Regions from separate parts of the Solwaraspora sp. WMMD406 genome, predicted to be linked through region 2. Evidence: riboswitches for the same ligand, from Rfam matches in the RefSeq annotation. Region 2 holds a riboswitch; the other holds the start of a gene.

Region 1 (3,410 bases), 3.0 Mb from region 2:
CCAGCACCACCAGGCCGGCGAGCACCGCGTACGGCAGAATCAGCCGGACCTCGTGCCAGCCGTCGGTGGCGAGCCGACCGAGCAGCCAGGAGTAGACCTCGCGGATGGTGTCCACGTTGCGTTGCAGCAGGTAGGTCTGCCCGGCGGCGAGGAACGCCGACACGGCGACCCCGGCGAGGATCAGCGTCGCGGTGGACCGGTCTCGGCCGCCGGCCGCGCCGAGCAGGTAGGTCAGGGCGACGGCGCCGATCGCGCCGACGAAGGCGGCCAGTGGCACCGTCACCGGCAGCCCGGTCAGCACCCCGCTGCCGGGTCGCAGCGCGATCACGGCGGTGACCGCCAGGCCGGCACCGGCTGCCACGCCGAGCAGGTGCGGGTCGGCCAGCGGGTTGCGGAACACCCCCTGGTAGCAGCCGCCGGCCAACGCCAGCATGCCGCCGACAAGCAATGCCAGCACGACCCGGGGCAGTCGCAGCTGGGTGACGATGGCGATCTGCCGCTCGCTCAGTCCGCTGTCGACCTGCGCACCGGGCAGGAGGTTGAGCAGTTCGGCGGCGACCCGCACCGGCGGCAGGCTGGCCGGCCCGAAGGCCAGCCCGGCGACCACGGCCAGCACGACGGCGAGCAGCGCGCCGGCGAACCAGCCCGCCGTCAGGCCGGGGCGGTGACGACGCGGCACCATCGCCCCGGCCTGGCCGGTTCCGGCGGACGTCACCTCAGGAGGCGGCCGCGTCGACGGCGTCGACGATCGCGCGTACCAGGTCGACCACGCGTGGACCCCACCGCGAGGCGATGTCGTCGTCGAGTTCGACGACCTGTCCGTCGCGGACGGCCGTGATCGTCGACCAGCCGGCCCGGTCGGCGACCGTCTCGGCGGTCTGCTGGCAGCACTTGGTGTCGGCGAGGAAGATCAGATCCGGGTCGGCGTCGATCACCGCTTCGGCCGACAGTTGGGGGTAGCCGCCGGCCGCCCCGTCGGCGTCCGCCGGGTCGGCGATGTTGACCAGCCCGACCATGTCGAACAGCGCACCGATGAAGGTCTCACTGGTCACCGTGTAGAACGTCGGATCGAGTTCGTAGTAGTAGGAGAGCGGTTCGGCGGGTTTCGGCGCGTCCGCGACCAGCTTGTCGATCTCCGTACGCATGCCCTCGACCAGGTCGTTCGCCGCGTCGACCTGCCCGGTCAGCGCACCGAGTTCACTGATCTGGCGGTACGTGTCGTCCAGGGTCACCGCCGCCGACGCCAGGTAGACCGGGATGGTCAACCGGGTCAGGCCGGCCACCACGCCGTTGGTGTCACCGGAGAGCACCACCAGGTCCGGTTCGTAGGTGGCGATCGCCTCGGCGTTGGGGGTGAACCCGGACAGGTCGGTGGTGGGTACGCCCGCCGGATGGTTGGAGTTGTCGTCGACGGCGACGACCTGGTCGCCCGCGCCGATGGCGAACAGCATCTCGGTCGCGGTCGGCGACAGCGCCACGATCCGTTCCGGCCGTTCGTCCAGGGTGAGTTCGCCGACCGTCACCGGAAAACCGGCGGCGACGCTCGGACTCGACTCGGCCTGCGGTTCGTCATCGGTCGCGCCGCCGCCGCAGCCAGCGACGGTGAGGGCCAGCGCGGCGGCGATCGCGGCGGCGCGTAGTCCGGTCCGGGCGGCGGTTCGGGCATCGGTACGGGTCATGGCGGCGGTCCGCCAACGGGGTCTGCTCATCTGGTCCTCCTGTCGGTCGAGGGCTGGTGCTTCGCCGACAGGTCGGAGTCCGTGCTGCTGACCCGGCCACGTGGCGAGGCGCCCTTCCTCGAGAGCGCGGTTCGCGACCGCTCCGCAGGCGACCTGGCTCACCCCGACAGGTCGGGGCATCACAGTTGCGGGACAGCGCCGGATTCGCACCGGCTTCGCTGCGGGGTGGTCGGGTAGCACCGTAACCCACCACCGGTGAGCTGCCTTAACCGCGACAGCGGGCGGGCCGCCGTACGGTGACGTACACCGCACCGCGACCCGCCCGATCATCGGTGTCGACGCGAACGTGGTGGATCAGGACCGGGTGATCGTCACGTTGTCGATGGCGGCCTCGACCAGGCTGGCGGTGGAGGCGTCCGCCGCCTGGACGACGATGCGCACCGACTGACCCGCGTACGGGGTCAGGTTGTAGCTGCCGGTCGACCACGAGCCGTAGCGGTTGCTGGCCGCGCCGGCCTGGTTGAACAGGGTGGTCGTGCCACCGCTGTGCACCACACTGACCCGGAAGTAGTCCGCCGACGACGAGTTGTTGAGATGCGCCAGGTACCAGGCCAGCGACAGGGTCAACGTGCCGCTCGACGGCAGGCTGATCGCCGGCGACTGGGCGGTGGTCACTCCGCCGTCGATGTCGTACGCACCGGCCGACGAACCGGCCAGCCGGCCGGTGACCAGGCTGTTGCTGCCCTGGTACGGGGTGAGTTGCAGCGCCCCGCCGGAGCTGGTGGCCTGGGCCGCGCCCCGCTCCCACTGCCCGGTGCTGGCGGTGTCCGTACCGCTGGGGTTGGTGGTCCAGCCGGTCGCGGTCTCGAAGGTGTCCGACCAGACGGTGGTGCCCGGCGGGTCGACCGGGCCGCCGCCGCAGTACTGGCTCTCCTTGCCGATCGCCCGGTACGGGCAGTCGGCGTACTCGCTGAGGATCAGCACGGCCTCCCGGTTACGGGCGGTCTGCGTCGGGATCACCTCGTCGGGCGGGTAGAAGCCACCGCCACCGGACGAGCCGGGGTACAGCTCGAAGGTGTACGCCCAGATGTCGTGTTCGGCCCACATCCAGTCGATGCTGCTGCCGTCGGTGATGTAGAGGTCGGACGCCTGTTCGGGGGTGTAGCCGTTGGTGGCGGCCATCTGGCCGCCGATGGTGGCGAAGGTGTTGTACTGGTCGGCGGTCATTCCGCTGGGGGTGTTGGCGGTGGTCCAGCCGAACGGCCAGAGCACCAGCTCCGAGTAGGAGTGGAAGTCGATGTTGGCCTTGATCTGCTGGGTGCCGCCGACGACCCGGCTGTTGACGAAGTTGCGCAGCGCCTGGGTCTCCGGCGCGGAGAACGCCGACGGACCGCGGTAGGTGTCCGACGACGGGGAGCCGGACGAGCCGCCGCAGCAGCCCCACAGGTAGCCCCAGTTGCGGTTGAGGTCGGTGCCGACCGCCAGGGCGCCGCTGTTCGGCTGCCGGTTCTTGCGCCAGGACCGGTAGGAGCCGGTGGCGATGTCGTACTCGCTGCCGTCCGGGTTGACGCTCGGGATGATCCACAGTTCCCGGTTGTTGACGATGTTGGTGATCCGGGAGTCGCTGCCGTAGCTGTCGGTGAACAGGTTGAGCAGGTAGATCGCCATCTCGACGGTGAGGTGCTCACGGGCGTGCTGCTGTGAGTTGAACAGGATCTCCGGTTCGTTCTC
Region 2 (3,410 bases):
CCGAGCCCGACCGGCCGCCAGCGGGGGTTCGAGGCCGCCGCCTGCGGGGCGGGGTAGTAGTTGATGTCGATGACCCGGTCGAGGAACACCACCGCCGTACGGACCGTGTCGCGCAGCTTGTCCCAGTCGACGCCGTCGGCGGTGACGTGCGCGCCGAGGTTGACCGAACCCAGGTTGCACACCGCGGTCTCGGTGTCGTCGTTGACCTCCAGGATCTCGGTGCACAGGTTCGACAGGTGGATCGTGTTGCCGGGCATCCCGGTCTGGTTGGACAGCCGGTTGGCGGCGTCCTTGAACGTCATCCAGCCGTTGCCGGTCTGCGCCAGGGTCCGCATCATCCGCCCGTACAGGTCGCGGGCCTTGACCGTGCGGACCGCCTTCTTCTCCGCCGCGCGGTACGCCTCGTCGAACGCCTCACCGAACAGGTCGGGCAGTTCGGGTGCGTCCGACGGGTCGATCAGGGACCAGTCGGCGTCGGCCTCGACCCGGCGCATGAACTCGTCGGGGATCCAGTTGGCCAGGTTGAGGTTGTGCGTACGTCGGGCGTCCTCACCGGTGTTGTCCCGCAGTTCCAGGAACTCTTCGATGTCCGGGTGCCACGGCTCCAGGTAGACGCAGGCCGCGCCCTTGCGCCGGCCGCCCTGGTTGACCGCCGCGACCCCGGCGTCCAGGGTCTTGAGGAACGGGACGATCCCGTTGGACCGACCGTTGGTGCCCCGGATCAACGCGCCGCGTCCGCGCACCCGGGACCAGGAGATGCCGATTCCGCCGGAGAACTTCGACAGTCGCGCCACCTGGTGGTACCGCTCGTAGATCGAGTCCAGTTCGTCGCGGGGCGAGTCGACCAGGAAGCAGGACGACATCTGGGTGTGCCGGGTGCCGGAGTTGAACAGGGTGGGCGAGCTCGGCAGGTAGGCCAGGCTGGACATCAGCCGGTAGAAGCCGATCGCGTCGCCCGGTGTCTGGGACAGCCCGCAGGCCACCCGGAGCAGCCAGTACTGCGGGGTCTCGACCACCAGCCGGGACTGCGGATGCCGCAGTAGATATCGGTCGGCGACGGTCCGTAATCCGAAGTACTCGAAGCGTCGGTCGCCGTCGAGGTCGATGGCATCGTCGAGCTTACGGGCGTGGCGGGCCACGAACGCCGCGGTGTCGTCGCCGACCAGTCCGAGGCCGTGGGCGTAGCGGATCGACTGGCTGAAGCTGGCGACGCCCTGTCCCCGGACTTCCTTGTCCACGAACGCGGCCAGCAGCCGGGCGGCGAGTTTCGAGTACTGCGGCTCCTCGCCGATCAGCTCGGCGGCCGTCTGGATCGAGAGTTTGTCCAGCTCGGCGGTGGTGGCTCCGTCGTACAGTCCGCTGATCGTCTTGGTCGCGACCCGGAGTGGGTCGACCTCGTCGAGGTCGGCGACCCACCGCTCCACCGCCTTGACGATCTTGTTGACGTCGACCGGTTCGGTGTCGCCGTCGCGCTTGCGGACCCGCATCGCGGGCCGGCGCTGCTCGTGCGGGCGCTGCTCGTGCGGGCGCTGCTCGTGCGGGCGCTGCTCCGCCGTGCGCTGCTCCGCCGTGGGCCGCTCCGTGACGGCTCCGTCCGCAGTGGCCTGTTCGGCTGTCGCGGTCATGTCCCCCTCCTCACACCGATCGACAGGTCGACGGGCGCGCAGGGGGAGACGCCACCGGTCGCCCTCGGCAGGTCTGCCGACGGGCCCGGCTGATGGCGTCGGCCGTCCCGCGCGGCCTCCGACCGCCGCACGCGGCGCGTGCGGCGCGCTGGCAGGTCTTCGGACTCGTGGGCGTGACCCGACTGGTCGCCTACTGGCCGTCGCTTCCCAGACCTTGCGGTCCAGTGCTTCGTTGACGGCGGTCGTTCCCACTCACCGCTGCGGGGCAGTCCCGGATTCGCACCGGGTTCCCTGTTGCCTCGACCGCGTGCGACGGCGGTCGAACCAGCTGCGGGAGACACCATATCTGGGTCTGGTGGTTCTTGTACAACACCAGATGCTGTGTCGCGTGGTGACGGGCGAGATGGTGGCCGCGCGGTGGGACGAGACGACCCCGGGGGATCTTTTGTTTAATTGGGCGAAAGATCGTAACGATCACTCAGAAGATCTTGCTACTTCGACGAATGTGGCCCATGATGTGCCGCAGCTGTGATCGAGGATCATCTCGTCCCCCGAGCAGGTGCACCCCCTCGGCGATGGTTCCGACCGCGGCCCCACCGCACCGCCGAAGGGGAAGGTATGTCTCCACACTCACCACGTACTCGCCGTCCACTCACGTTCCTCGCCACCGCCACCATGCTCGGTTCGCTGGCCGCCGTCGCCGGGTCCGCTCCCGCCGCCGCCCAGGCGGCGGAACTCCCGCCACAGGAGCCGGGCGTCACCTTGCGTACCTACGACGTCCGGGTCCCGCTGTCCGAGATCTGCACCCTCAAGCCCGGACAGACACCGAACGTCGACAAGCTGATGCCGGTCGTCGACTGGTCCAGCGCCGACAACTTCGGGTTCGAGGACAACTTCGTCACGCACGCCCTCGCCAACCTGCACATCGCCACCGCCGGGACCTACACCTTCCGGCTGACCAGCGACGACGGTTCCCGGCTCTACATCGACGACGCGGTCGTGGTCGACCACGACGGCCTGCACGGTGCCACCGACATGGACGGTGCCGTCACGTTGACCGAAGGCCACCACGCGCTGCGGGTCGAATACTTCGAAGCCGGCGGCGGCCAGCAGCTCACCCTGTCCTGGCAGCCGCCGGGCGCGGCGGACTTCGTCGTCGTACCCACCTCGGTGCTGAGCACCGACGCTGGCGTGGTCCGGGTGACCGCACCGGGCCGCAAGGAGTGCCAGGGCGTCACCGACACCCCCGGAGACGGGCTTCCGCTGGACGGCGTGCACCCCGACTACACCCTGACCGACCTGCGTCCGGACGGTTTCCAACCACAGGTGTCCGGGATGGACTGGACCGCCGACGGTCGGCTGGTCATCGCCACCTGGGGCGGCAGCGAGCAGTTCAGCGGCGAGGTGTACATCGTCGAGAACGTGACCGGGGAGACCGGCCCCGACCAGGTCACCTACAAGCGCATCGCCAGCGGTTTGAACGAGCCGATGGGTGTGGCCGTCGTCGACGGCGTTATCTACGTGTCGCAGAAGCACGAGCTCACCGAACTGCGCGACACCAACGGTGACGAGGTCGCCGACGAACAGCGGACCGTCGCCAGGTGGCCGTACGGCGGCAACTTCCACGAGTTCGCCTTCGGCCTGCTCTACAAGGGGGGCAACTTCTACCTCAACCTGTCGGTCGCCATCGACTACGGCGGCGCGACGACCAACCCGCAGCCGGTGGCCAACCGGGGGACCAGTGTCGTGGTGAACCGACGCACCGGCGCGGTCAGCTACGTCGCT

The links. Region 2 has a riboswitch for cobalamin ahead of O7632_RS17180 (ribonucleoside-diphosphate reductase subunit alpha). Riboswitches for the same ligand answer to the same signal wherever they lie in the genome.
Region 1: another riboswitch for cobalamin. It lies ahead of O7632_RS04110 (ABC transporter substrate-binding protein); the one in region 2 lies ahead of O7632_RS17180 (ribonucleoside-diphosphate reductase subunit alpha).

What each region holds. Positions count from the first base shown of each region.
Region 1 covers NZ_JARUBF010000001.1:915,409-918,818, reverse strand. The annotation lists gene O7632_RS04115 (iron ABC transporter permease) at 1-682, opposite strand, end outside; gene O7632_RS04110 (ABC transporter substrate-binding protein) at 717-1,679, opposite strand; adenosylcobalamin (AdoCbl) riboswitch at 1,785-1,924, opposite strand; gene O7632_RS04105 (M14 family zinc carboxypeptidase) at 2,034-3,410, opposite strand, start outside.
Region 2 covers NZ_JARUBF010000001.1:3,907,026-3,910,435, forward strand. The annotation lists gene O7632_RS17180 (ribonucleoside-diphosphate reductase subunit alpha) at 1-1,625, opposite strand, end outside; cobalamin riboswitch at 1,758-1,969, opposite strand; gene O7632_RS17185 (family 16 glycoside hydrolase) at 2,244-3,410, shown strand, end outside.